Regions from separate parts of the Gordonia sp. NPDC003376 genome, predicted to be linked through region 1. Evidence: predicted binding sites of a transcription regulator. Region 1 holds the regulator's gene; each other region holds the start of a gene.
The links. The regulator LexA, encoded in region 1, represses DNA repair genes until DNA is damaged. The targets are predictions, from matches to a motif close to CGAACANNTGTTCG.

Region 1 (9,617 bases):
GTTCACGCCGTCGGACGGCCGTCGGATCGTGTTGTCCACCAACGTCGCCGAGACCTCGTTGACGGTGCCGGGCATCCGGTATGTGATCGACTCGGGCACCGCTCGCATCTCCCGCTACGCTACGCGCACCAAGGTGTTGCGCCTGCCGGTGGAACCGGTGTCACAGGCCAGTGCCCGCCAGCGCGCCGGCCGCTGCGGCCGTGTCGCCCCGGGTGTCTGCATCCGGCTGTACTCCGAGGACGACTTCGACGCCCGTCCCGCATTCACCGACCCGGAGATCCTGCGCGCCAACCTCGCGTCGGTCATCCTGCAGATGGCGTCGTTGCGTCTCGGCGACATCGCGGCATTCCCGTTCGTCCAGCCTCCGGACGCGCGATCGGTGCGCGACGGCATGGCCGTGCTCACCGAACTCGGTGCGATCGTCCCGGCGGACAGGGGGTCCGGTGACGACAAGGGTTCCGGTGACGAGGTGTCGCGAGGCCCCCGGCTCACCACCGTGGGCCGCTCCATGGCCCGCATCCCGGTGGATCCGCGGATCGCCCGCATGCTGGTCGGTGCTCACGAGGAGGGCTGCCTCGACCACGTGCTGGTGATCGCGGCCGCCCTGTCGATCCCGGATGTGCGTGAGCGACCCGCCGAACACCGGGAGGCCGCCGACGCCTCGCACCGCCGGTTCGTGGTGCCCGGATCGGAATTCCTCGGCTACCTCGCCTTGTGGCGGCACCTGAATGAGCAGCGGAAGCAGTTGTCGGGCAACCAGTTCCGCCGCACATGCGAGCGGGAGTTCCTGCACTATCTCCGCATCCGGGAGTGGCAGGACCTGCACCGCCAGCTCCGTGGCATCGTCGACGATCTCGGGTGGGAGATACCCGAGACCGAGCAGAATCCCGATGCGATCCACCGGGCGATCCTCGCCGGGCTGCTCGGCAACATCGCCGCCCGCAACACCGAGGGCCGTGAGTACACCGGCGCCCGGAACACCACGCTGCTGATCTTCCCCGGCTCCCCGCTGTCGAAGAAGCCGCCCGCCTTCATGATGGCCGCCGAGATCATCGAGACCTCACGGCTGTTCGCGCACACGGTGGCGTCGATCGATCCCCTGTGGGCCGAACGGCTGGCCGGCGATCTGGTCAAACGCACCTACAGCGAACCGCACTGGTCGAACAAGCGCGGCGCGGCGATGGCCTACGAGCGCGTGACGCTCTACGGTGTGCCGCTGGTCGCCAGACGTCGGGTCGACTATGGGCCGGTCGACCCGGTGACCGCGCGCGACCTCTTCCTGCGCCATGCGCTCGTGGAGGGTGACTGGCACACCAATCATGGGTTCTTCCAACGGAACCGGACCCTGCTCGACGAGGCCGCCGACGTCGAACACCGCGCACGGCGACGCGATGTCGTGATCTCCGAGGACCAGCTGTTCGAGTTCTACGACCAGCGGGTGCCCGCCGAGGTCACCTCTGCCCGACACTTCGACTCGTGGTGGAAGGCCGCCCGCCGCGCCACCCCGGATCTGCTCGACCTCACCCCCGCCGACGTGGCGGCCGACGTCAGCGTCGCCGACACCGACTATCCCGGGGTCTGGGCCCAGGGCGACACCCGCCTGGAGCTGCGGTACAGGTTCGAGCCCGGCGCTGCCGACGATGGTGTCACGGTGGTCATCCCGGCTCCCCTGCTACCCCACATCCGCAACGCCGGTTTCGACTGGCTGGTCCCGGGGATGCGGGAGGAACTCGCCACCGAGCTGGTCAAGACGCTGCCCAAACAGCTGCGCAAGACGATGGCACCCGCGCAGCGCTTCGCCACGCTCGCGCTGTCCCGCCTCAAGCCGCGCTCCGAACCGTTGGTGCGCGGGCTCGCACGCGAGCTCGCCGAGATCACCCGGCACCGGGTCCGTCCCGAGGACTTCGACATCGACCGCGTCCCGGCGCACCTGCGGATGCACTTCGCCCTCGCCGACCCGACGGGGAAGATCACCGCACGTGCAGACTCGCTGGCCGAATTGAGTGGTGCCACACCATCTCCCGCTGCCATCGCGCCGGCCGTGCGGCACACACGCTGGACCGCTGACGGTATCGGCACACTCGCCGTCGACGAGACCGTCCGTGTCGCCGGACAACAGCTGACCCGATATCCGACGCTGCGCGTCGCCGGCGATCCGGCCCGTCCCCACGGCGTCGAGGTCACCGCCGCGGCATCGACCGACGAGGCGGCGCGGCTGCACCTCCCGGCGGTGATCACCCTGCTCGACGCCGCGATCCCGCCACTGAGCGCCAAGGCGTCGTCGGGGCTGGACCCGGCGGGCCGGCTGGCGTTGAGCCAGAACCCCTATCGCGAGTCGGCGCAGTTGTTCGCCGACTGCACCCGACGTGCCATCCGCGACCTCGTGTCCGCGGACGCGGCCCTCGCGGTCCGCGACCCGGCCGCGTTCGAGAAGATGGTCGCGACATTGCGTCCACGGGTGACCGCGGTGGCCCCGGAGTATCTGCGACTGGCGGTTGATGCGCTACGCGAGGTGGCGCCCCTGCGTCGCGTGATGGACACCCACTCCGGTCAGGTACCGGCCGACGACGTCGCCGAACAGCTGGAGAACCTGATCTTCGACGGATTCGTGCTGGCCACACCGCACACCCATCTCGAGGATCTGCCACGGTACCTGGCGGCGGCACGGTCACGACTGGAGCAGTTGCCCGCATCCGCGGCCCGCGATCACGACGCGATGGCCAGTGTCGACCGGGTGATCGCCCGGTGGAATCAGCGCCTCGAGCAGGTGCCGGAACCGCGCCGCGACCGAGTCAACGAGCAGGCCCACTGGATGGTCGAGGAACTGCGGGTGGGGTTGTTCGCCCAACGTCTGGGCACGCGGTATCCGGTGTCGGAGAAGCGGGCGCTACGAACCCTTGACCGACTCGGCTGAGACGGCGCCGTTGACCCCGACCGCATCCCCGTGGCGAGAGCGTTCGTCGCGCAGGTCGTCGATCTCGCGCTGGAAGTCCTCGAGCGAATCGAACGACCGGTAGACCGATGCGAAGCGCAGATAGGCGACCTCGTCGAGGTCGCGCAGCGGCTTGAGGATGGCAAGACCGACCTCGTTGCTGGGGATCTCGGCGGCACCGGAGGCGCGGACCGCCTCCTCGACCTGCTGGGCGAGCTGGGCGAGGTCGTCCTCGTCGACGTGGCGCCCCTGGCAGGCCCGCCGCACGCCGCGCATGACCTTCTCGCGGCTGAACGGTTCGGTGACGCCATTGCGCTTCACCACGGCGAGCACGGCGGTCTCCACGGTGGAGAAGCGGCGGCCGCAGGAACTGCACGAACGTCGTCTACGGATCGCCTGCCCCTCGTCGGCGACACGCGAGTCGATGACCTTGGTGTCTTCGTTTCTGCAGAACGGGCAGCGCATACCACGACAATACCGTCCCACCGGTCAGCGGTAACGCGGCGTCAGCAGTGGTTGCCCGACCTGGAGACCGCTGCCCGCCATGTCGTTGAGCTCGACGATCTCGTCAATCACCACCCGGGTCGGCATGTCCGGGGCCACCCGGGCGGCGATCGATCCGAGTGACTCCCCCGCCCGGACGTGCACCACCTGGGTGGAGACCGGAGACGGGACGGCGGCACGCTGGTAGTCCGAGCCGGCGATCGCGACGATCCACACCAGCATCGCGAGCGCGGCACCGGTCATCACCGCGACCGCGGTGGTGCGACGCCGACGATGGACTGCCGACAACACACCCCTCGACGCGGTGGACACCGGGACCCGCACCGGGTCGGCACAGGCCACACGGCCGGCCCCACCGCGCATGGCACCGGCACGACCCGCCACCACACGGCCACGACTCCGGATCTCGGCCGCGGCGCGGCGCTCGCCGGTGTGGGGTTCGCCGAAGCCGCGGGGCTGGACACCCGCGCGGGTGCCCTCGACCTCGCCCGGGTGCCCGAGCGCACCGCGGCCGCCGGGACGCCGACCGACGGGGTGACGATCGGCGCCGCGGACCCCTGCCGCAGGTCGCGGTACGGCGGCGACGGATATCCGGTCGGTGGGTGTGCCCACCCGACGTTCGGTTGTCAGGGTTGTCTGCATGAGAGAGAGCCTCCCGTTTCTCGATCACGCGTTCGATGAACTGTTGTTCGAAGTTCTATCACGGAGCTCTGACGAATGTCGTGGAAACACCTCGAACAGGTGTTTGAGGTTGTCGGGAACGTGGGATAACCTCGACCACAGAGATGCCGACGCGGGGCGGCACGGAAAGGACACGTACGCGATGAGTGACAAGACGCGGCGCGCGGCCGGGTCGTCGGGCGCGAAGTCGAGGGCCGGGTCGTCGAAGGCGGGGTCGCCCAAGGCGGCGTCGTCGAGGGCGGGATCGTCGAGGACCGGGGCGTCGAGGGCCGCGGCCGACCCGGATGCGATCGATCCGGTCGTCATCGAGGCCACGCTGACCCAGCGTCAGCGCGAGGTGCTCGAGGTGATCCGCCGGTCGGTCCGCGAACGCGGGTACCCGCCGAGCATCCGGGAGATCGGTGATGCGGTGGGTCTCAACTCGACCTCGTCGGTGGCCCACCAGCTGCGCACCCTCGAACGCAAGGGCCTGCTCAAACGCGACGCCAATCGGCCGCGTGCGGTCAACGTGCAGGACAACCAGATCGACCCGAATCCGTCGGACGACCCGACCGCGGCCGGTCTGCCCACCCCGGCATTCGTCCCGGTGCTGGGCCGGATCGCGGCCGGCGGACCGATCCTCGCCGAGCAGGCGGTGGAGGATGTCTTCCCGCTACCGCGCGAGCTGGTCGGAGACGGATCGCTGTTCATGCTCAAGGTTGTCGGCGAGTCGATGGTCGACGCCGCGATCTGCGACGGCGACTGGGTGGTGGTCCGTCAGCAGAATGTGGCCGACAACGGTGACATCGTCGCCGCGATGATCGACGGCGAGGCGACCGTCAAGACCCTCAAGCGGGGCAACGGCCAGGTGTGGCTGATGCCCCACAACGAGCTCTTCGACCCGATCCCCGGCAACACCGCCGTCATCCTCGGCAAGGTCGTCACCGTGATGCGCCGGGTCTGACACCCGGCTGAGTCGCCTCGACGAGAACCGCCTCCCGGAATCGCATCCCGGAAGGCAGTTCTTCAGACGGCGTCATCGTGCAGCGGTTGTCGCACAGGGATTCCCACACCGTGATTCACGGCCTCGCGGTTGTCACACGCGATGCACGGCCGTGCGGTTGTCAGCCCGCCAGGACCGCGGCTGCAGCCGCTCGCGCGTCGGCAGCCTGCGAGGTCGCCAGGGCCGCCCGTGCCGCGTCGCGGCATTGCGCCAGCGACACCTGCCCCAGCCGTGCACCGACACCCGCCGCCGCGACGGGGGCACTCGACAACGAGCTGACGCCCATCCCGACCAGGACGCAGGCGAGGAGCGGATCCGCGGCCGCCTCGCCGCACACCCCGACGGGTTTTCCGGCATCGGCCCCGGCCCGGGCCACACCCTCGATGAGGTGCAGCACGGCGGGCTGCCACGGATCGGTGAGCTCGGCGAGCTCGGCCGACATGCGGTCGGCGGCCATCGTGTACTGGGTCAGGTCGTTGGTCCCGATCGAGACGAAGTCCACTTCCGCGAGCACCGCCGACGCCAGGATCGCCGCCGACGGGATCTCGATCATCACCCCCGCGATCATTCCTCGCGCACGCACTTCGGCGGCGAACTCCGCGGCCTCGGCCGGACCGGCGATCATCGGTGCCATCACCCGCGCGGTGGCACCGGACTCGTGCGCGGCCCGGGCGATGGCATCGAGCTGGTTCATCCGGATCTCGGGATGGGTTGCGGTGAGCCGGTTTCCGCGAATACCCAGCGCGGGGTTCGCCTCGGTGTCGTGGTCGACGAACCGCAGCGGCTTGTCCGAACCGGCGTCGAGCGTGCGGATCACCACCTTGCCACCCGGGAAAGCGTCGATCACCTCGCGATAGAGCGCCGCCTGCTCGTCGATCGTCGGCTCGTCGGTGCGGTCGAGGAAGGTCAGTTCGGTGCGGAACAGGCCGATGCCCTCGACCGGATATCCGGTCGCCGCGCGCGCGGAGACCCCGTCCGCGACATTCGCGAGCACCGCCACCTCGTGACCGTCGGCCGTGCGGCCCGGTCCCGACCATGCGGCGACGACCTCGGCCTGCCGGCGGCTCGTGGCCACCGCCGCCTGCGCGGCGGCCGGAGCCGGCTCGATCTCGACGGTGCCCGTGGTGCCGTCGACGAGCACGGTGGTACCTGCCGCCACGGCACCGAGTCCGGGCACCGCCACGACACACGGGATGCCGAGCTGGCGGGCGATGATCGCGGTGTGGCTGGTCGGTCCGCCCAGTCGGGTGACCAGGGCGGTGACGAGCGCGGGATCGAGACCGGCGGTGTCGGCGGGGGCCAGGTCGTCCGCGAACAGCACCGACGGCGAGTCCGGTACCGGGACACCGGGTTCCGGGAGCTCCAGGACCTCGGCGATCACACGGTCGCGGACGTCCTCGAGGTCGGTGACGCGCTCGGCCATCACACCCCCGAGGGCGGTGAACATCTCGGCGAACTGGGCGGTGGCCCCGCTCGCGGCGAGGGCTGCGGGAGCGCCGTCGGCGATGCGCTTGGCCACTGCGCCGGTCCAGCCGCGGTCCTCGGCGAGCCCTGCCGTGGCGATCAGCACCTCGGCGGCCGCCCCCGAGGCGTGTGAGGCCCGGTCGCGAAGTCGCGCGGCCACCGCCGCTGCCGCCGCGGTGAACCGGGCCTGTTCGGCGCCGCGGTCGGCCTCGCCCACCTCGGTTCGGGTCTCGAGGTCGCCGGCGGGCCCGATGCGCACCCCCGCCCGGACCACCGGCCCGTATGCGATTCCCCCGACCACCGGAGTGCCCTGCAGCGACTTCATCGCCACCTCGTCCTTCAGCTGATTCACGACCGTGCCCTTTCACTCTGCACTCGTCTTGTGATCGAAGTTACAAGAAAAGCTTGACTTGTCAATACGTTCAGGCGTAAACACAGATATATCAACACCGATAACCACTTATATCCACAACCCTGGTGAGTGGCGTCACTCGATCGGAGCAACGTGTACGCGGAAGAACGACAGCGGGCGATCGCCGAACAGGTGAGCACGCACGGCCGGGCGTCGGTCAGCGACCTCGCCGAACAGTTCGACGTCACCGGCGAGACCGTTCGACGGGATCTGGCGATCCTGGAGCGCGGCGGACACCTCACCCGGGTCCACGGCGGTGCCGTGCGACCGGACCTCGCCCAGATCGGCGACGAACAGGGCGTCGCCGAGCGCGCGTCGAGCAGCTCGGCCGAGAAGGCGGCGATCGGCCGCGCGGCGGTCCGGTTCCTCCCACCGGACGGGGGTTCGGTGATCGTCGACGCGGGCACGACGACCTATCAGGTGGCACTGCATGTCCCGCAACAGCGGCGACTGACCCTGGTGACCAACAGCATCCCGGTCTCGGCGGTGATGACGGCACTCCCCGACTGCACCCTGCAGCTCATCGGCGGCCGGGTCCGCGGCGTCACCCAGGCGGCGGTCGGCGCGGACGCGGTGTCGCGCCTCGAGCGTCTGCGGGCGTCGGTCGCGTTCATCGGTGCCAACGGACTCAGCGAGGGCCTCGGGCTGTCCACGCCCGATCCCGAGGAAGCCGCGGTCAAGTCGGCCATGGTCCGCGCCGCACGGAAGGTGGTGGTCCTCGCCGATTCCTCGAAGATCGGCCGGGAGGATTTCATCTCCTTCGCCGATCTCGACGAGATCGACGTCCTCGTCACCGACGGCGGGATAGACCCGGCGTTCTCGGCGGCACTCGTCGCCCACGGTATCGAGGTCGTCATCGCATGATCGTCACCCTCACCGCACATCCGAGCCTCGACCGCACTCTCGAGATCACCGGCCCTCTCCTGCGCGGGGAGGTGCAGCGGGCCGTCGATGTCCGCAGCGAACCCGGCGGCAAGGGCATCAACGTCTCCCGGGTGATCGCCGAGAGCGCCATCCCGACCCGCGCCATCCTGCCCGCCCACGACGGCGATCCGCTGCTGGCCGCCCTCCACGGCGTCGGGCTCGAGATCGACGCCGTCGGGGTCACCGGCGACGTCCGCACCAACATCACGATCGCCGAGACCGACGGCACGACCACCAAGATCAACGCACCCGGACCGACGTTGGACGCCGACGCCGCCGACGCGCTCACGGCCCTGCTGCTCGATCGCGCCGCCGACGCCACCTGGGTGGCGTTGTGCGGTTCGCTCCCGGCCGGCGTCCCCGACGACTGGTACCGCACCCTCGCCGATGCCCTCGCCCCCCTGGGATGTCGCGTCGCGATCGACACCTCGGGCGCCCCGCTGACCGCGGCCGTGACGGGGCCGGTCGACCTGATCAAGCCCAACGAGACCGAACTCGCCGAGGCATGCGGTCTCGATCCGGCCGCGATGCGTGATGCCGTCGCCGGTGGCGACCTCGGTCCCGTCGTCGACGCGTCCCGGGTGATGGCCGAGCGGATCGGCGGCAGCGTACTCGCCACTCTCGGTGCGACCGGCGCGATCCTGACCACCACCCGTGGCAGTTGGTTCGCCGCACCCCCACCGATCGTTCCCCGCAGCACCGTCGGTGCCGGCGACTCGTCGCTCGCCGGTTACCTCATCGCCGCGACGCGCGGCGACGACGAGCCCGGCCGGCTGCGATCGGCGGTCGCCTATGGTGCCGCGGCCACCGCGCTTCCCGGCACGCAGCCGCCTCGCCCCGAACATCTGGACCTCACCCACGTCTCGGTGACCGGCCTGGCGACATCCACGGCGCCGACCGGATCACCCGTCCCGACAATCCCGACCCCCACGGGTCTCTCCCCGCAGTAAGGAAAACCCATGTCCGAACCGATCATCACCGCCGCCACGGTGAGCCTCGACGTCGACGCGGGTGCCGACCCGTCGTCGGTGATCACCCACCTCGCCGAACGGCTGGGTGCCGCCGGGCGCACCACCGACGTCGGCGAGCTCGCCGATGCCGCCCTGGCCCGGGAGTCCAAGTCGGCCACCGGCCTCCCCGGCGGTATCGCCATCCCTCACGCCCGTGTCGCGTCGGTGACGCAGGCGAGCCTGGCCATGGCCCGGCTGTCGGCACCGGTGGACTTCGACGCCCCCGACGGCCCCGCCGACCTCGTCTTCCTGATCGCCGCACCCGAGGGCGGTGCGGCCGAGCACATGAAGCTGCTCAGCTCGCTGGCCCGCGCGCTCGTGCGCCCCGACTTCGTCTCCGCACTGCGGGCGGCGAAGACCGACGCCGACATCGTCGCCCTCGTCGACGATGCCATCGCCCCCGCCGCGGCGCCCAAGGCAGCGGCGACATCCACGGCAGCGGCAGCACCCACGGCGGCCACACCCACGCCCGCCGCGCCCGCGGCCGGCAGTGCCACCGCACCCGCGACACCCACCGTCACGGGCAAGCCCGCCGACGGCAAGCGCCTGTCGATCGTCGCGATCACCGCGTGTCCCACCGGAATCGCGCACACCTACATGGCCGCCGACGCCCTGCGCTACGCCGCCGAACGCGCAGGCGTCGACTTCCACGTCGAGCCGCAGGGGTCGTCCGGCACCACGCCGTTCACACCCGACGTGATCGCCGGT
Region 2 (9,617 bases), on a different contig from region 1:
GTCGGCCAGGCGCCCGCCCTCGACGGGGATCTGATAGCACTTGCCGGTGGTGAAGTTCGGGGTCAGGCAGATCCCGCCGTCGCCGCCGAAGGTCAGGGTGGAGGTGTTGTCCGCGGTGCAGGAATCGCCCGCGGCCACCGTCGACGCAGCGTAGAAGGCCAGTGCGTCGGTGGTGTCACAGTCGACCTTCGTGGCGGCGACCTTGGCGGGATCGTCGTCGGGTCCCAGTGTCAGGCACTCGCCGGTCGCGATGTCCGACGGTTTGTTGACGGCGTCGCTGTCGGTGCCGACGTCGACCGAGCAGGCCGCGAGAAGGGCGAAGCCCATGCAGCCGACGATCACCGCGGCGCGCCAGGCCAGGCGCAGTCCGGGGCGGACGGGGACGTCGTCGAACTCGTCGACCGGATCGGGTGCGGATTCGGGGGAACACTGATCGGTGAAAGACATGGTGGGTCCTCGGGGTGTCGGGTTTGTCTGGACCGTCAGCGTCACGTGCGCTGCTTGCGGGACACTTGGGATCGCCATGGAAGCGGTGTGACAGCCTGAACCCATGGCCACCGTCACCCGCCTACAACCGTTCACCACCACGATCTTCGCCGAGATGTCGGCGCTGGCGGTGACCCACGACGCGGTGAACCTCGGGCAGGGATTCCCCGACACCGACGGCCCGGCATCGATGCTGGCGGCGGCGTGTGCGGCGATCAGCGGTGGCGACAACCAATATCCGCCGGGTATCGGGGTACCGCGGCTGCGCCATGCGGTGGCCGACGACCAGCGCGCCCGGTACGGCCTCGACTACGACCCGGACACCGAGGTGCTGATCACGGTCGGCGCCACCGAGGCGATCGCCGGTGCGGTGGTGGGCCTGACCGAACCGGGTCGCGAGGTGGTGATGATCGAGCCGTACTACGACTCGTATGCGGCGACGGTCGCGATGGCCGGCGGGGTGCGGCGCACCGTCCCGCTGGTCACCGACGGCGACGGGTTCCGGCTCGACCGCGATGCGCTGGCCGCGGCGTTCGGCCCGGAGACCGCCCTGGTGCTGGTGAACACGCCACACAACCCCACCGGCACGGTGTTGTCGGACGACGACCTGGCCGAGATCGCGCGGCTGTGCATCGAGCACGACGTCGTCGCCGTCACCGATGAGGTGTACGAGCATCTGCTGTTCGACGGGCGCGCGCACCGACCCTTGGCCACCTTCCCCGGGATGCGGGAGCGCACGCTGCGGATCTCCAGTGCGGCAAAGACGTTCAACTGCACCGGCTGGAAGGTGGGCTGGATCAGCGGACCGGCCGAGCTGGTGGCGGCGGCCCGCGCGGCCAAGCAGTTCATGACCTACGTCGGATCGGGCCCGTTCCAGCCGGCCGTCGCCGTGGCGCTCGAGCAGGAGCAGGACTGGGTGGTCACGAATGCCGCTGCGCTGCAAGCGAAGCGGGATCTGCTCTCCACCGCCCTGATCGATGCGGGGTTCGAGGTGCATCGCAGTGAGGCAACGTATTTCGTGTGCGCCGACCCCCGCCCGCTCGGCTACACCGACGGCGCGGAGTTCTGCCGGATGCTCCCCGCACGGATCGGCGTCGCGGCGGTGCCGGTGAGCGCGTTCGCCGACGACACCGAACCGTGGGATCACATGGTGCGCTTTGCCTTCGCCAAGCGTGACGACGTCATCGCCGAGGCGGCCAGGCGGCTGCGCCGCCTGGCCTGACCCGGCCACTCACACCGGCAGACCCTGCTCCAACAGATCGACCGCTTCGAGGAGTCGGTCGAGCATCCCGTCGATCGCCACGTCGGGCACACCGCACGCGATGTGGAACATCACTCCCCCGGCGGCGGCGACGAAGACCTGCAGTCGCCGATCGTCGGCCGCCACACCCAGGTATCGGGCGAAGAACTCGGTGGCGTGCGAGATCGCGGCATCGGCTTCGATCTGATTCGCGACCCGCAGCGTCGGCTCGCTCATGATCAGCCGCGCACGTGCCTGACTGGACGCCCAGGGATCGTCCATCGCCAGGCTGAAATACGCCCGGATCAGTGCGCGCAGGAGATCGAAACGACCGAGTCCCCGCGGAATCGAGGCGAGTGTCTCCTCCCGCAGATCGTCGAGGTCGTCGGCGATCACCATCTGTTCCTTGGACACGAAGTACCGGAAGAAGGTGGTGTGCGAGACCCCGGCCTCACGGGCGATCTGTTCGACTGTCGTGTGCGCATATCCCTGATCCGCGAACAGGCGGAGCGCCGCGTCACGGATCGCGGCCCGGGTGCGTTGCTTGCGTTGACCGCGCAGGCCCAGCGGGCGACCCGGGGACTTCCCCGGATCGCCCGACCGGCACCGGTCCGACATGGTGGTCATGACCTGATTCTCTATCAGCTCGTCACGGTTGCTTCCGCCGAGGCATCCTGCTCATCGGTGGACCCGTCGGACTCCGCGGCCGCCGACGGCACGCCACGGTTGCGGACCGCACCACCCTCGATGTCGAAGTCGAGGACCAGCTTGTCGAGCCACTTCGGGAGACCCCAAGCACGATCACCGAGCAGTGCGATCACCGCCGGGACCACCGTCATCCGGATGATGAAGGCGTCGAAGAACACCGCGATCGCCATGGCGAAGCCGAGCATCTTGGACGTGGTGTCCGGCGCGAGCATGAACGCGGCGAACACGCTGATCATGATGATCGCGGCCGAGGTCACCACGCGGGCGCCGTGCCGGTATCCGGCGATGATCGCATCCTTCGCCGACATGCCGTGGATGTACTCCTCGCGCATGCGGGTCACCAGGAACACCTGGTAGTCCATCGCGAGGCCGAACACCACACCGATCAGGAAGATCGGGAGGAACGACAGGATCGGCTTGGTGTGGTCGATCAGACCCAGCCAGCCCTCCTGGAAGATCGCGACGGTCACGCCGAAGGTCGCGAGCACCGAGAACAGGAAGCCGACGGTGCCGATCAGCGGAACCCAGATCGACCGGAACACCCCGATCATGATCAGGAAGGCAAGACCGACGACCACCAGCAGGTACGGGATCAGCGCCTTGTCGAGCCGGTCGGAGAGATCCGACATGATCGCGGTCTGACCGCCGACGTGCAGTTCCGCTCCGGCCTTCTCGGCGGTCGGGGCGTAGTCGCGGATGTTCTCCATGAGGGCATGGGTCGACTCCGACGCCGGTCCGCCGTTCGGGGTGACCATGATCAACGCGGTGTTCGCGTCGACGTTCGGGTTCTGCTGCGACGGTCCGTTGCCCATCCACGTCATGGTGGACGCATTGGCCACATCGGGCAGGGTCTTGATATGGGCGACCGCGGCATCCGCGGCGGTGGCGACCTGGCCGTCGCCGTCGTGCAGCACCACCAGCAGCGGCCCGTTGACACCCTCACCGAAGCCACGCTGCAGCAGGCTCTGGGCCGCGACCTCGTCGTCACTGGTCAGTTCCATGCCGAGCTCGAGCTTGGACATCGGGATCGCCGCGAGGATCAGCACCACGAGTCCGGCGATGATGAACGGGATCGGGCGACGGGTGACGGTCTGGCCGAACTTGACACCCAGGGTGTCCTCGGTGGCCGACTCCTCGGCGTGCTTGATCCACGGGATCTTCGGCGCGAAGGTGAACCGGCCGGTGGCCCCGAGCAGAGCCGGGATCAGGGTGAGGGCAGAGAGTACGGCGACCGCCACGGCAACCGCGGCACCGGCGCCCATCTGGGTGATCAGCGGGATGCCGACCACCATGAGCGCAACCACCGCGATGATCACGGTCAGGCCGGCGAACACCACCGCGGTACCCGCGGTTCCGACGGCACGGCCGGCGGCGTCGGCACGATCACCGCCTCGTCGGAGCTCGCTGCGGTAGCGGGACACGATGAACAGGGCGTAGTCGATCGAGACCGCGATGCCGAGCATCGTGACGATGCCGGTGGCGGTCTCGTTGACCGTGATGAACTCCGAACCGAGGTACAGCAGCAGCATCGTGAGCGCCACACCGACGATGCCGGTGATCAGCGGGATGAACGCGGCGACCAGCGCACCGAAGGCGACGATCATCACCACGAACGCGATCGCGAAGCCGATCAGCTCGGCGGTACCACCGGCCTCCATCACCTGCATCAGCGAACCGGTGGCCTCGACCTGCAGGCCGTTGCCGCGGTTCTTCTCCAGGATGTCCACGAGCTGCTTCTTCTCGTCGACGGTGAGGTCCATGATCTTGATGTTCTGGCGGACCTGGATCAGACCGACCTTGCCGCCGTCGCCGAGCACCGAGCCGGCGAGTGCGGGCTGGGCCTGCGCCACGGCCACCGGGTCGGCGATGGTCGCCGCATCGGTGAGGTCGGGCAGGGTCTTGAGGTCGGCGACCAGGGCGTTGATCTGGTCGGTGTGGTTGGCGAGGCCGTCGTCGGCGGCGACGAGCACACTGGTCGACGCATGCTCCTGCTGCGCCATGACCTGCGGGAAGTACTCCTGCACCTGACTGGTCGCGGTACCGGAGTCGGTGCCGGGCAGGTCGAAGTCCTTGGCCAGGGTCGGTTTGAGACCGGCGACCGCCGAGCCGACCCCGATCAGGACGACCAGCCAGGCAGCGATCACCCACCACTTGTGTTTGAAGGAGAACCGGCCGAGCCGGAAGAGCACTGAAGCCATTAGGGGGTTCCTCTGTCGACTGGACGTGAGATGTCAGCAAAAGTGTGCATGACTAACACTTGGAAAGTTCTACTCCACTTCTCGCCGTTCGGCCACCATCGTCCGCCGTCTGTGAGCAAGGGCACGCCCGGAATGGGCTAGAACATTCGTTCGACAGTCGCTACTCTGGCCGTATGACGTCCGTCGGCATGCAGGGTTCGATCTTCGATCCCGACGACACCGAACCGCAGATCGGGCAGCTCGCAGGCATGGTGACGCGCCGCGAACTCACCGACGGCGCCTGGGTGGATCTCCGACCGGGCTGGATCACCGGCGCCGACGCCCTGTTCGACTCGTTGCGGGAGAACGCGGCCTGGCGGGCCGAGCGTCGCCGGATGTACGACCGCGTCGTCGACGTGCCGCGGCTGCTCGCGCAGTACCCCGCCGGCGAGACGCTGCCCGATCCGCTGCTCGTCCATGCACGAGATGCCCTGAGCGCCCATTACCGCCCGGAACTACCCGAGGGGTTCGCGACCGCGGGGTTGTGCCTGTATCGGGACGGGTCGGATTCGGTTGCGTGGCACGGGGATCGGATCGGCCGCGGCGCGACCCACGACACCATGGTCGCCATCCTCTCGCTGGGGTCACCGCGTCCACTCGCATTGCGCCCCAACGGGGGTGGGCCGTCGATCCGGTTCCTGCTGTCGGCGGGCGACCTACTGGTGATGGGTGGCAGCTGTCAACGCACCTGGGAGCACGCGGTACCCAAGTGCACCGGCGTCGGCCCGCGGATCAGTGTGCAGTTCCGCCCGCCGGGTGTGTGGTGATCGGCTGCGCTACAGCGTGATCGAGGTACCGGTGAGATTCTCCGATGCGGTCCACAGACCGGCCCGGATCCGCTCGTCGCGCGCCCGTCCGCTGAACCCGGACTCCCCCGGCGCGCCGCGCATCCCGAAGAGCTTCGTCGGCCCGTAGAACGTGCCGTTCACCGCAGCCGGCGAGGTGGCCGCGAACAGGGTCGGCAAGGCGCCGTCGGCCGCGGACTGGGCGAACAGATTGCCGAGAACCATCACCTTGTCCATGATCGACTCGGTGTGGCCCTGCAGTCCGGTGGCGGCGTACCCGGGGTGTGCGATCAGCGACTTGCGGGTGTCACCGGCGGCGTCGAACCGTTCCGCGAGGATCTGCCCGAACATCAGATTGGCCATCTTCGAGTCGCCATAGGCCTGCCAGGCGCGGTACCGGCGACGCTCCCAGCCGAGATCGTCGAGGTCGATCCGACCCAGCTGATGCATGCCCGACGACAGCGTCACCACCCGGTCGGTGATCTTCGGCAACACCAGCGCGGTCAGCGCGAAGTGCCCGAGATGGTTGGTGCCCATCTGCATCTCGAACCCGTCGGCGGTGCGACCCAGCGGCACCGCCATCACACCGGCGTTGTTGATCAGGACGTCGGCGCCGGCGAGGTCGTCGGCGAAGGACCGCACCGAGGCCAGGTCGGCGAGGTCGAGGGCGGCCACCTCGGCCCGCTCACCGAGTTCACGGGCCACGGCGTCGGCCTTGGCGGTGTTGCGGCAGGCCAGGATCACCCGGGCACCGGCATCGATCAACGCCCGGGCGGTCTCGGCCCCGAGACCGCTGTTGGCGCCGGTGACCACGAAGGTCCGTCCCGACTGATCCGGGATGTCTCCGGTCGTCCATCCGCTCATGCGTTCCCCCTGTGGTCGTCACCCCGGCGCACCGGAGTGGGTTGGTCGATATCAGTCCGAGTTCAGTACACCGGCGGCGCCGAGCCAGCGCGCCGGGCGCAACAGTCCGGTGAGCATCTCGCCCACCGACGTCGGTCCGTGCGGCATGAGTGCCACGGGTGCGTGGATCGCGGTCGGCTCGGTGCGGCCGCGCATCACGCGCTTGCCCAGCAGCGCCCACTCATCGGCCTCCTCCGCCGCGTCGGCGATCGCGGCGCCGCTGGCGAGCACCGGAACCCGGCTGGTCTTGGCCATCTCCGACAGCCGCGCGCACTCGTTGACCGGGTCGCCGATCACGGTGTACTCATAGCGCCGCTCGGCTCCGATATTGCCGGCGAACGCCACCCCGAACGACACCCCGATACCCCAGTGGACGTCGAGGGCGTCGGTGAGCGCACGGGCGAGTTCACGTGCCGCGGCGAGTGCCGCACCGGCCGGATTGTCGATCTTGACCGGCGCGCCGAAGACCGCCAATGCGGCGTCACCCTCGAACTTGTTGACGAATCCGGCATGCTGGTCGACGACTTGGGCGACGATCTCGAAGAACTCGTTGAGCAGGGCCGCGGTGTCCTCGGGGCGACGCTCCTGCGCGATCGTCGTCGAGCCGATGATGTCGACGAGCAGTACCCCCACCTCGGTGTTGGTGCCGTGCAGACCCATCCCCTTCTCGATCGCCAGCTCGGCGACGGTGTCCCCGACGTGACGGGCGAACAGTTCGCGCATGCGTTCCCGCTCGTCGAGGCCGGCGACCATCTCGTTGAAGCCGTGCTGCAACACTCCGATCTCGGAGGAGTCGTACACGTCGACATGGGTCTCGAAGTCGCCTGCACGGACCTTCTCCACGGCGGTCCGCAGCTCGGTGAGCGGGTCACTGAGCGACTGCCCCACCAGCACCACCACCCGGGCACCGGAGGCGAGCCCGACGACCGCGAGCACCAACGCCGCCCAGTCGACCGAACCGGTGACCGGGGGTAGCAGCTCGAGATGACGTCCGGCATTGAGGATGACCAGACCGATCATCGGCACCGCCGAGCTGACCGCCCACACCGCCAGCATGCGGCCACGCACACTGTGCACGATGGTCGAAGCGGGATCGTCGGCGAGGGCGACCATCATCAGCGGCCGCGACGCCCGCTCGGCGAACAGATAGGTCAGGCAGGCGCACGACATCCCCGCGAGGGTGAATGCGACGGTGACACCCAACAGGGTGCTGATGGTGAGATCGCGGACCGACAGGATCACGTAGCTGAGCACCGCAGCCGCCCAGGCGATCATCGTCCCGACCACCTGAAGGCCCGGAATGCGTTGTACGGCGACACGTCTGGCGTGATCGGCAGGAGACCCGAGCTCGAACCAACGGACCTGCGGCCAGTGCATCACCACACCGAGTACCACGTTGACGACGATGCAGACGATCACGGCCGTGACGATGTCGGGGAAGTTCGGTGCGCCGATTGTCCCCTCGACGGTGAGCTGCCCTCCGTTGTACGAGAGCTGCACCAGCAGAAAGGTCTCGAGACCGATCAGGGCATTACTGATCACGATGGAGGCGACGGCCACGGCCATCGCACGCCGCGCGAGCCGGCCACGGTCGGCGGCGCCGAGCCCCGCCCACTCTCGCGCACCCGGCTCGCCGTCGACACCCCACACCCGGGCGGCGTAGCGTCGTCGAGCCCGGGTCCAGCCGATTCGACCAGCCGACGCCGGAGCCACACCGGTCTTGCGAGCTGGACTCATGCGTCTTCCCTGCCGTCGATATCACTCCAAAGCGTACCGAATGAGCAGGGTCACACCAGGGTCGATATCCCCGTGACCGTACACCGCGCGATCACGGACGAAGCGCGCTGAACTCCTCGGTCGCCGGGGCGTCGTCGGACCGGTCGTCCGGGCCCTCGTCGGCCCCGGTCGCCGCGTCGTTCGACGTCGCGTCACCACGTCGCAGAACACGGCCGACGACGAGCATCAGGACCAGGACCAGAAAGGCCGAGCCGCCACCGACGAGCAGTGAGGTCGCCGTGCGGTCGGAGTTGTCGACCGCCACGACAGGCGCCGCGAGGACTCCCTGCTCCCCGGCCGGGGTGAGGTTGTCGGCGGCCGACTCGAGGTTGTTGGAGATCGAGTTGAGCACAGTGGTGAGCTGGCCGACACCCTTGCTGACCGAGTTCGCGGCCGCGACGGTGTCACCGCGGGCCGACGCGAGCTGCCCGAGCCCGGTGTTCAACTGTCGGGCGGCTTGCTGTGCCTGCGTCACGCCCTCGTCGAGGTGACCGCTCGCCTCGTCGACGGCATCGCCGAGGGTCTTCATCTCCTTCTTGAGGTCGTCGAGGTTTCCGAGCTGGTTCGCGATCTCCCGCGACGACGACTGCAGGGCGGTCAGGTTGGTGAGCAGATCGGCGCTGCCGGGGACCGTGTTCTTCTGCAGGAAGGTGATGACGGGGCTGACCAGCGAATCGAGTTGCCCCGCCGTCGAGGCCAGCGACTGCAGGTCGCCGATGCCATTCGACATCGCGACCGTCATGCTGCGCACGTCGCCGCCGGCGCCCGCGGTCCCGGGTGCGGAATCGAACGCCGACACGATCTGGCCGGACGCGGTGTGGGCGGTGTCGACGGCGTCGAAGATGCTGCCGGCGCCCTCCGAGATGCTCTTGATACTGCCGGTGGCGCTGCCGAGGGCCGACGTCATCAGCCCGAACATCATCGTGGCCGACGCCACGGACTCCCGTGCCGACTCGATCTGATCGGCCGAGGGATCCGCTGCAGAAGAGTGCTTGTCGGGGCTCACCGCGAGGAACGTGGCGCTACCGGCGATGATGCCGACGAGGACCACGGTGAGGAACAACGGCACGCCGCCGAACAGCTTCCGCATCACGGGACCGAGTGCCCGCGTGCGGCGGGACGGTTCGTTCTCGAGTCGGGGACTGTTCGGGGACATCGAGTTCCTTCCCGGCGATGACATGACTGCGGCCGGGCATCATCGACCCGGCCGGCGTCACCGTACCGGCAGCACCTGAGAACTTCTGGCTTCGTGGTGCCCCCACCAGGGCTCGAACCTGGGACCTGCGGATTAAAAGTCCGTAGCTCTACCAACTGAGCTATAGGGGCAGGTAAGCCCCGCCGGAGCGGAGCCGAACAGAGTTTACCCCGCCCGACGGCGCAGTCACGCAACCCCCACCCCGGGTATGTCGAATTGACCGAGATACCCCACTGACCTGCTGATTTGTGTTTTTGTCGCGCAGTGTCCTAATCTGATTCAGCTCC
Region 3 (9,617 bases), on a different contig from region 1:
TCTCGGTGGCCCCCGGACCGGTCAGGCCGATCGAGTCGTCGACCTTCTTCGGATCGATCCGGGCGGTGGGATCGGGGGTGTTCTCGGGGTTGATCGTGCCCATCCGGGTGCCGGTGGCCGGGGTCGGATCCCCGACGATGCGCGGGCGGCCGTCGGGGCCGACCACCATCCGCGCCGGATTCTTCGCCGGGACCATACCGAGCGCGGCGGCCTTGTCGGACAGCTGGGGCGCCGAGCTCCCCGACTCGTAGGCGCGTTTGAGCGCATCGCGCTGATCGGTGAGCGACTGGTTCTCCTTGCGGGCGACACCGAGTTCGTAGGAGTCCTGTGCGGCCTTGGTCGACAACCACAGGCTCAGCCCGAGTCCGAGGGCGAGCAGTGCGAGCACCGGGACGACAATCGGAACGCGGATCAGCCGCTCCCGCAGCGTGATCGGGGTGCCGGTGCGTGACCTGAGGCGACCAGCGGCAGTATCGGCCCTCGCCGACGTGCGCCGCGAGCGACGATCGTCGGTGTCGAGTCGTTTGCTGTGCCGGTCGATGGCCCGTTGCGCGGCCTTCGACCGGGTGGTACGGGTGCCGGTGACGCGGCCGTCTCGGCCCCGCCGTCCGGTGACGCCCGCATCGTCTGCCGCCTCGGCGCGCCTGCCTCTCGACGTGCGCGTGTCGTCGAGCACCGTCATGACACGACCTCCTCGGCGACTCGTTCGATGACCCGCACCCGTACCGGGGCCGACCGCGGATTGATCTCCAGTTCGTGCTCGTCGGGTCGTTCGGCACCGCGGGTGATCAGACGGAAACGCGGTGCGGTGCCCGGCAATTCGATCGGCAGCCCGGCGGGCGAGGTCGATGTGGTGCGAAGTGTGAACTCGCGCTTGACGATCTTGTCCTCGAGGGACTGGTAGCTCATCATCGCGACCCGTCCACCGACGCGCAGTGCGGCCAGCGCGGCGGGCAGGGCGTGACGCAGTGCGTCGAGTTCATGGTTGACCTCGATGCGCAGCGCCTGGAAGGTCCGCTTGGCCGGGTGTCCCCCGGTCCGACGGGTGGCCGCCGGGATGGTCGTGTACAGCAGTTCGACGAGACGGCCACTGGTGGTGAAGGGTTCGCGTTCGCGTTCGCGTAGCACCGCCGAGGCGATCTTGCCCGCGAAGCGCTCGTCCCCGTAGTCGTGCAGGACCCGTGCGAGGTCACCGTGCGAGTAGGTGTTGAGCACGTCCGCGGCGGTGAGCCCTTCCCGGTTGTCCATGCGCATGTCGAGCGGGGCGTCGACGGAGTAGGCGAAGCCGCGGTCGGCGCGGTCGAGCTGCATCGACGAGACGCCGAGGTCGAACAACGCGGCGTCGATCCGGTCGGCACCGGCGGCGGAGAGCACGCTGGACAGTTCGTCGAATCGGGCCCGGTGCACCGAGATCCGGTCACCGTAGGAGGCAAGTCTCGCCGACGCGATCTCCAACGCGGAGTCGTCCCGGTCGATGCCGATCACCCGGACCCGCGGGAACTCCCGCAGGATCAGTTCGCTGTGTCCGCCGGCACCGAGGGTGGCGTCGACGTAGATCGGGTTGTCGACGGCGTCGGTGTCGAGGGCCGGACGGAGCAGTTCGACGATGCGATCGGCCATGACGGGCACGTGCCCGAATTCGCCGGATCGACGCCCACCTGCGGTGGTGTCGTCGTCATCGTGCTGCGGTGTCACCGATCTGCCCCTCGAGTGGACCGATCCGCACGTCGTCCGATACCGGACGCGAGGATCGGGAGTACGTCGTTCGTTGCGATGGCCTGTGATGGCGCGGGGTCCCGGTCCGATCGTGAACCTGGCGTTGGGGAAGTACGCCAGGGTCTGACCGGGCCGGGGCCTCGGGCCACCCGAGACCGAGTGCATTGGCCGGCACCCGTGTCTTCTCGGCTACAAGACCGCGTCCAGCGCGGCCGAGTCGGCTGCCGAGAAGTTCTCCTCGTGTTGGCTCTGGTAGTCGCGCCATGCCTGCGCGTCCCAGATCTCCAGGTGGTCGAAACTGCCGAACACCACACATTCCTTGGACAGTCCCGCGTACTCGCGATGGTCGGCAGAGAGCGTGATCCGCCCCTGACCGTCGGGCCGCTGCTCGTCGGTGCTCGCGAAGAAGTACCGCTGATAGGCACGCGACTCCGGATCGTTGCGCGATGCCTCCACGATCTTCGCGGCGATGACGTCGAACTCTTCGGCCCGGAACACCGACAGGCTGTGGTCTTGGCCTTTCGTGACCATCACCCCTCCTGCCAGCGCATCGCGAAACTTGGCGGGCAGCGTGAGCCGCCCTTTGTCGTCCAGCTTGGGCGTGAATGTTCCGACGAATCGCACGGACACGTCGACACCTCCCGCCCCTGAGTTCAGCTCCCCCGTGCCGGTGTCGCCTCATCCAGTGCTGCCCACAGTACCCCACTTTCCACCACTTTCCACCCCAAACGCCCCACCCGTCCCCCCTCGATCGCATAGGCCCAGTTCAGGGCAGCAAAATTCCGTGGGGAACACAGGTGGGCGCGTGTCGCCACACACCATCGACGGCGTTATGCATGTGGTGGTTGACGATCAAAGTGCCAGGTGAGAGCGCGTGATCGGCAAGGGTGGGGCGCAGTGGGGATCGCAGTGGGGCGCAGGGGGGATCGCGGTGGGGCACGGTGGGGATCGCGACGGAGAGACCGCGCGAGTCTCGAGGAACGCCAGGTGAAGCCCTGTGCGGGCACCGCGGGGAGACCAGGTGAAAGTCCGCGGGAGACCGGATGTGGGGCACGGTGGGGCGATCACGTGAGACACGGTGGGGCGATCACGTGAGACACGGTGGGGCGATCACGGTGAGACACGGTGGGGCGATCACGGTGAGACCCGCGCGCGAAGGCGTGTGGGGCGCGGTGGGGCGATCACGGTGAGACCCGCGCGCGAAGGCGTGTGGGGCGCGGTGGGAATCATGCGGAAGCGCACCCGCGTGGCGCCATGCCGTGTCGGCCGGCTGTCGATCGAACAGAGTACGGCCGGTTCCGCCGCCTGCCACGGGTACGGACGCTGCCCACATGCCAACGCCGGCGGCGCACCCATGAAGGGTGCGCCGCCGGCGTTTGTATGGACTTCTGAGTCGTCGGTGCGGGAGGGTGACGACAGTCGGCTCAGGCCGACCGGCGGATCATTCCTGCTCGAAGCGTCGGTTGAAGCGCTCTTCCATCCGTTCGGTGAACTTGCGCTTGGGCGCTGCGGCGCGAGCGGCCTTGCCACCGGAGGAGCGGCCCGCGGAGTCGTGTGACCCCTTTCCGGGCGACCCACCCCACAGGGCCAGGAGCGCGGCGGCGAACATCACGAGAAAGCCGACGAGACTGACGATCGGGAAGCCACCGACAGTGAGCCCGATGATCGGCCCCACCACCAACAGCACCAGCCCGACGACGAATACGATCGCCGCCTGAACACGACGACGACCAGGCGACCGCCCGAGGCGGCGACGGGTCACGCTGGACGCGAACTTTGGGTCCTCCGCGTACAGAGCGCTTTCGATCTCTTCGAGCATCCGCTGCTCGTGCTCTGAGAGTGGCACCGACCCTCCTAACTGTTACCGACGAGTCACCGACGAGATGTGCGCCGCGACGCCCGTCGACAACTGTTGTTCGCGGCTACATTCCATGATACGAGGTGAATCGGACGTCGACCACCATTACCCTCCATGGTTGTCGAATTCATCGATCATCGCGCCACCCGGAACGCCGTCACCAGGTGCGCCGCGCACGTCATGCGGGATGCGCCATGGTGAACGACCCCGGCCCACGATCGCCCCGCTCAGAGGCGATCACGAGGGCCTCGACCGCGTCGAGGAAGGTGAGCAGCCGGGAGTGGAACTCTGCGAGCAGCCCCGCCGGGAGGGTCCGGTCGAGGCCGCTCTCGATGTCCATCCGCCGGCGCGAGTGCGCCGCAAAATACTCCGCATGGCCGACGAGGTCGGGCACCCGGGCGCCGATCCGACTCCATGCGTCGCCCGGGTTACGCCGTCCGGCACGAGGGGTCCGGGGCTCATGGAGGGCCAGTGCCGCGCCTGCACCACGAAGCGCCGCGAGGTAGAGCTGACGGAATCTCTCGGCGTCGTCGTCGGTGATCCCGACCGCATTGTCGACGAGGAGGTCGGCCCGCTCGAGCAGATCGCGCGCACGTGAGATGGCCGTGGGGTCGACCTCGGTCATCGGGCTGCGACGTGACGACCGGGCACTGCCCGACGATGCGGTATGCGATGGCATGGAACCCTCCCCTTCCCGGTGGATACGTGATCATCATCGGTGCGGCCACCGACATTTCGTCGAACGCGGCCCGGTGGTGAGCGCTTCCCTCGCTCACTGCCGGGCCGCGTCGTCGTGTGGGCGTAGGCTGAACAGCTTGCGGAGGCACATTCATCGAACACCCGTTCGACATATTCAATATAGCCAGATCCGTGCAAGGGTTCAAGGCGGACGGCAACATCGGTGAGATCTGAGCACCCGAGGACAGAGAGGACGGCGCGTGACCATCCGGCTCGCCCGACTGACCGGCCAGGATTCCCCGGCCTGGCTCGAGCCCGCGCTCGACGTCTACGTGACCGCGATGAACTACCCCCGCGGCACCGAACGTCACCGGGCAGGACTGTGGCGTGAGCACATCGCCCGCCCCGGGTGGAGTGCGTTCGGCGCGATCGCGCCCGCGCCGGTCACCCCGCGCACGCCGGACATCGAACGCCGGCGGTTGCGCAGTCCCTTCTCCCCGGGCGGCGACGAGGTCCTGGTGGGTATCGCCTACGGCTACCGGGGCGCGCCGGATCAGTGGTGGAACCAGCAACTGCGCACCGGGTTGCGGTTGACCGGCACCTCCCCCGCCGACATCGACGAGATCGCCGCGGACTACTTCGAACTCACCGAGCTGCACGTGCACCCCACCGCGCAGGGACACGGGATCGGCGAGGAACTGCTCACCCTGCTGCTCACCGGACGACCCGAACGGCACGTGTTGCTGTCGACCCCGGAGATCCCGGCCGAACGCAACCGTGCCTGGGCGCTCTACCGACGGATGGGCTTCGTCGACGTCCTGCGCCACTTCACCTTCGCCGGTGACCCGCGCCCGTTCGCCTTCCTCGGCCGGCGGCTGCCGCTGGCCGACCCCGGCCGACCTACGTCGAGGTGAGCCCGATGCAGATCGCCGCCCACCCGAGATGGGATGCCGTGGTCGTCGGCGGTGGCCACAACGGTCTGGTCGCCGCCGCCTACCTGGCGCGGGCCGGGCGATCGGTGTGCGTCGTCGAACGCGACGAGGTGCCCGGCGGGGCCGTGTCGACCGTCGAGCGGTTCCCCGGTTACCGGGTGGACCGCGGGTCGTCGGCGCACCTGATGATCCGTCACTCACCGGTGATCGACGATCTCGGTCTCACCGAGATGGGCCTGACCTACCTCGACTGTGACCCGTGGGCGTTCTGCCCGGCCACCGACACCGCGCCCCCGCTGGTGTTCCGGACCGATCTCGACGCCACCTGCGCGTCCATCGAGGCCGCGTGCGGCAGCCGCGACGCCGACGCCTACCGTCGGTTCGTCGAAGTCTGGACACCGCGATCGCAGGCGCTGATGAAGGCGTTCTACCACCCCCCTGACCCGGGACGCCTCGCCCTGACCTTCGGCGGGCTCGGCGCGACGGCGACCAGTGCCCGCACCGGCGTCGTCGGCAACCGCGCCGGCCGCATGCTGTCGGCCACCCAAGAACTGATGGCGTCGGGAGACGCGCTGCTCGACCGCTGGTTCACCTCCGAACACCTCAAGGCGGCTCTCGCCTGGTTCGGCGCGCAATCGGGTCCCCCGATGAACGCACCCGCCACCGCACCGATGATCGGGTTCGCCGCGCTGATGCATCGGCTCCCGCCCGGGCGTGCGGTGGGTGGCAGCGGCGCGCTGACCACCGCGCTGCTGCACCGACTCGACGCCGAGGGCGCCGAGGTGCACACCGGCGTCACCGCGGCGGCGATCGGGCGGTGCGGCGACCACTGGCGGGTGACCGGCGCCGACGGCGAGTCGCGCTGCGCGACCACGGTGATCGCCGCCTGCCACATCCTGACCACCCTCGACCTGCTCGGTGCGGGTGGATACGCCCCCGATCTGCTCGACCGGTGGCGCACCCAGATCTCGGTCGGCTCCGGGATGGGGATGGCGGTGCGGGTGGGGGCGCGTGAGCTGCCCGTCTATCGCGACCTGCCGTCGGATCTACCGGCCCACGGGGTGCACTCGTCGCTGGCCCTGCTGGTCACCGACCGCGCGCACCTCCGGCGGGCGGAGGCCGCGGCGGCGGTCGGGCAACTGCCCGACCGGCCGGCCTGTGTGGCGATGTCGTTCTCGGCGATCGACCCGAGTCTGAGCCCCCCGGACAGGCATCTGATCAACATCTGGGCGCAGTGGCATCCTCGCCACCCGTCCGGTGGCCGGGACTGGGCGGATCTGCGCGAGACCGCCGCGGACGCGGTGATCGCCGAGCTCGACCGGTATGCCCCCGGATTCGCCGACGGCGTCGAGTACCGCCACGTGCAGACCCCCGACCTGCTCGAATCCGAACTCGGACTCCGGGGCGGCAACATCATGCACGTCGAGATGACGATCGACCAGATGTTCATGTTCCGGCCCCACCCCGACCTGAGCGGTCATCGGGTCCCGGGTGCCGACGGTCTCCTGCTGGCCGGGGCGTCCACCCATCCCGGTGGTGGCGTCACCGGCGCGAGCGGACGAATCGCCGCAATGGCGGCGCTCGCGGGTTCCCGGCGGCGTGATCTGGCACGATGAGCACCGTGCGCCCGTCCTCCACACCCCCGTCAGGCACAACCGCACCGGCCACACGCCCGTCGTCACGCCGGACCGTGCCCCGGAGCCGCCCGCGTGTCACCGCCGTGGTGCTGACCGCGATCCTGCTGCTCGCCGCACCCCTGCTGTCCGGCTGCCTCGAGCGGTCGACGACGGTCGGCGACCGGATGTCGGGCAGCGTGATCGTCGCGACCACACCGGACAACCCGTCAGGACCTCCGCGTCTGGACGTCCCGGAGTCGATGGCCGGGCAGGTGTCGGTCAGCGAGTACAAAGAGGCGCCGTCGGCCGACAGCCCGCAACAACAACAGCAGACCGACGCCACCGCCGGTGATGCCGGTGCGATCCGGGTGGGTTCGCGGGTGACGTTCAGCAACCTCACCGCCGGCCAGTTCAGCCAGTTCGGTGACATCGTGGCGAATGCGTTCGGCGACAACGCGATGACGATGGATCTCTCCGCCAAACGCAGCGGTGACGTGGTGCGCTTCCGCGGGTCCTCCGACCTCACCGGCCTGGTCGCCGGCCGCGACTACCTGAAGCTGTCGGTGTCGTTCGCCGGACCGATCACGGCCACCAACGGCGAGCAGAGCGGCGACACGTCGGTCTCGTGGACGCCGGAGCCCGGTGCCGTCGCCGACTTCACCGCCGATGCCACCTACCCCGATCCCGCGACCGCGGCATTCGGCGGCTGGTCGTGGCTGATGGGCCTGTTGTGCCTCGCGGTGGTGCTCGTCGTCGCCCGTCTGGCCTACGTCACCCGTGACCGCAGCCCGCGGCCGGGGCGTCCGGCCGCCGCACCCGAGAAACCGAGGAAGTCGGAGAATCCGACGGCCCCGAAGGACGCCGGCGTGACGGAACCGGGTTCGGCGACGATGCCGAGCACCTCGACGGCAAGCGGATCGGCCGGTTCCGACAGCCGCTGAACCGGCCTCGCGACAACGGGCACCGACACGTCGGCGGCCCCGCACCGAGTGCGTCGGCCGAACCGACGAAAACCACAGCCCCACGCACCCAGAACGCCGGTTGAGCCGACGAAAACCACAGCCCCACGCACCCAGAACGCCGGTTGAGCCGACGAAAACCACAGCCCCACGCACCGAGAACGCTGGTTGAGCCGACGAGGAGCGCAGCGACAAGTCGTGTCGAAACCTCCGCCGCCCGACCTCCGACAGCAACCACGGAAAAGCGCCTCTCAGCGCATCCACCGGCTCCTCGACCAGCCCTGAACCGCAGGGGGCACGTCGAGCGCGCGCCCGGAATCAGTCACCGTGCACTCTTCCCGCGGGGGAAGTCAGCCGACGGCCGGGGCCACCGTTGCGGCGCGGACGTCGACGCCGACACGGCCCAGCACCTCACACGTCGCCTTGGTGAAGTTGAGGCTGCAGAAGTGCAGGCATGGCGCTCCCTCTGCGATCAGGCGCTCCGCCGTCTCGGTGGCGAAGTCGATGCCGGTGGCACGGACCGCCGCCCGGTCCTCGTCCGGGCCGCTGCCGGCCGCGGCGGCGAATCGTGCCTCGACGGCGGGCGGAATCGCCGACCCCGACAGCTCCGCCATGCGTCGCACGCTGGCCAGCGACGTGATCGGCATGATGCCCGGGATGATCGGCTTGGCGCCCTGCTCGGGATCGGCGGCCGCCACGCGGTCGCGTAGCCGCAGGTAGTCGTCGACGTCGAAGAACATCTGGGTCACCGAGTACTCCGCTCCCGAGCGCAGCTTGTTCACCAGCACCCGGGTGTCCTCGTCCAGGTCGCGGGCGCGGTGGTGGCCCTCCGGGAACGACGCGACACCCACATGGAAGTCACCGAGGCCCTCGATCAGCTCGACCAGCTCCTGGGCATACCGCACACCCTGCGGATGGGCGACCCACTCGCCGAGCGGATCGCCCGGCGGGTCGCCGCGCAGGGCCAGCAGGTTGGTGATGCCCTTGTCGGCGTAGGCCCCGACCAGCGAACGCAGTTCGCCGATGCTGTGGTTGACCGCGGTGAGGTGCGCCACGGTCACCAGAGTGGTCTCGGTGGCCATCTCCCCGGCGATACGGACGGTGCGGTCGCGGGTCGATCCGCCCGCACCGTAGGTCAGGGACACGAACGCGGGGTCGAGACGCTCGAACACCCGCACGGCCCGCCACAACCTCGCCTCCGCCTCGGCGTCCCGGGGTGGGAAGAACTCGACAGAGAAGTGCACCGGCCCGTTGACGGGCGGTGCACTCAGGCGCTCGACGACGGACGAAGCCGCTGAGGTGGTGGTCACCGCAACAGTGTACGTAGGCGGGGGTACCACGGTCTGTCCGGTCGGGGCAGGGCACACCCGGTGCCGGGCGGGCGCCCGGATCGGGGCGGTGTCTAGCCTGACAGGGTGACCTCGACCGAACACGTCCCGGCCTCGCTGTCCGAGGTGCCCACCGCCGCCGGTCGGGTGCTCGACGACTTCTTCGCCCGCACCGTCCCCGTCGCCGCGGCCATCTCGCCGGTGGTCGGCGACGCCGCCACCCTGGTCGCCGACTTCGCGCGGACCGGCGGCAAACGGGTTCGCCCGACCTTCGCGTATGCCGGATGGCTGTGCGGCCTGAGTAGCCCCGACCGCCGGCCGGCCGTCCCCGACCAGTCCCCCGCCGACGCCCTGCGCGTCTGCGCCGCGCTCGAGCTCGTCCAGGCGTGCGCCCTGATCCACGACGACATCATCGACCACTCCGACACCCGACGCGGACGACCCACGGTGCACCGGTCGATCGAACGCCACCATCGGTCCGAGGGATGGTCGGGCGATGCCGCCGACCACGGTGTCGCCGGGGCGGTGCT

Region 2: ACWDUA_RS13760 (alpha-ketoglutarate-dependent dioxygenase AlkB) is a predicted target of LexA. The motif match lies at 4,772-4,785, and genes of this name have one in related genera.
Region 3: ACWDUA_RS04970 (SAV_6107 family HEPN domain-containing protein) is a predicted target of LexA. The motif match lies at 4,408-4,421, and genes of this name have one in related genera.

The regions. Positions count from the first base shown of each region.
Region 1 is NZ_JBSFRM010000002.1:274,316-283,932, forward strand. Features, by position in the region: gene hrpA (ATP-dependent RNA helicase HrpA) at 1-2,914, shown strand, start outside; gene nrdR (transcriptional regulator NrdR) at 2,888-3,397, opposite strand; gene ACWDUA_RS03520 (LysM peptidoglycan-binding domain-containing protein) at 3,422-4,078, opposite strand; gene lexA (transcriptional repressor LexA) at 4,260-5,060, shown strand; gene ptsP (phosphoenolpyruvate--protein phosphotransferase) at 5,221-6,888, opposite strand; gene ACWDUA_RS03535 (DeoR/GlpR family DNA-binding transcription regulator) at 7,069-7,839, shown strand; gene ACWDUA_RS03540 (1-phosphofructokinase family hexose kinase) at 7,836-8,849, shown strand; gene ACWDUA_RS03545 (PTS fructose transporter subunit IIABC) at 8,859-9,617, shown strand, end outside.
Region 2 is NZ_JBSFRM010000011.1:152,799-162,415, forward strand. Features, by position in the region: gene ACWDUA_RS13740 (pyridine nucleotide-disulfide oxidoreductase) at 1-447, opposite strand, end outside; gene ACWDUA_RS13745 (pyridoxal phosphate-dependent aminotransferase) at 551-1,708, shown strand; gene ACWDUA_RS13750 (TetR/AcrR family transcriptional regulator) at 1,718-2,344, opposite strand; gene ACWDUA_RS13755 (MMPL family transporter) at 2,368-4,632, opposite strand; gene ACWDUA_RS13760 (alpha-ketoglutarate-dependent dioxygenase AlkB) at 4,806-5,438, shown strand; gene ACWDUA_RS13765 (oxidoreductase) at 5,448-6,320, opposite strand; gene ACWDUA_RS13770 (adenylate/guanylate cyclase domain-containing protein) at 6,372-8,096, opposite strand; gene ACWDUA_RS13775 (hypothetical protein) at 8,188-9,291, opposite strand; tRNA gene ACWDUA_RS13780 (tRNA-Lys) at 9,386-9,461, opposite strand.
Region 3 is NZ_JBSFRM010000003.1:211,433-221,049, forward strand. Features, by position in the region: gene ACWDUA_RS04950 (hypothetical protein) at 1-682, opposite strand, end outside; gene rsmH (16S rRNA (cytosine(1402)-N(4))-methyltransferase RsmH) at 679-1,620, opposite strand; gene mraZ (division/cell wall cluster transcriptional repressor MraZ) at 1,906-2,346, opposite strand; gene ACWDUA_RS04965 (DUF3040 domain-containing protein) at 3,158-3,562, opposite strand; gene ACWDUA_RS04970 (SAV_6107 family HEPN domain-containing protein) at 3,753-4,253, opposite strand; gene ACWDUA_RS04975 (GNAT family N-acetyltransferase) at 4,513-5,166, shown strand; gene ACWDUA_RS04980 (phytoene desaturase family protein) at 5,172-6,800, shown strand; gene ACWDUA_RS04985 (LppM family (lipo)protein) at 6,797-7,741, shown strand; gene ACWDUA_RS04990 (methylenetetrahydrofolate reductase) at 8,110-9,069, opposite strand; gene ACWDUA_RS04995 (polyprenyl synthetase family protein) at 9,175-9,617, shown strand, end outside.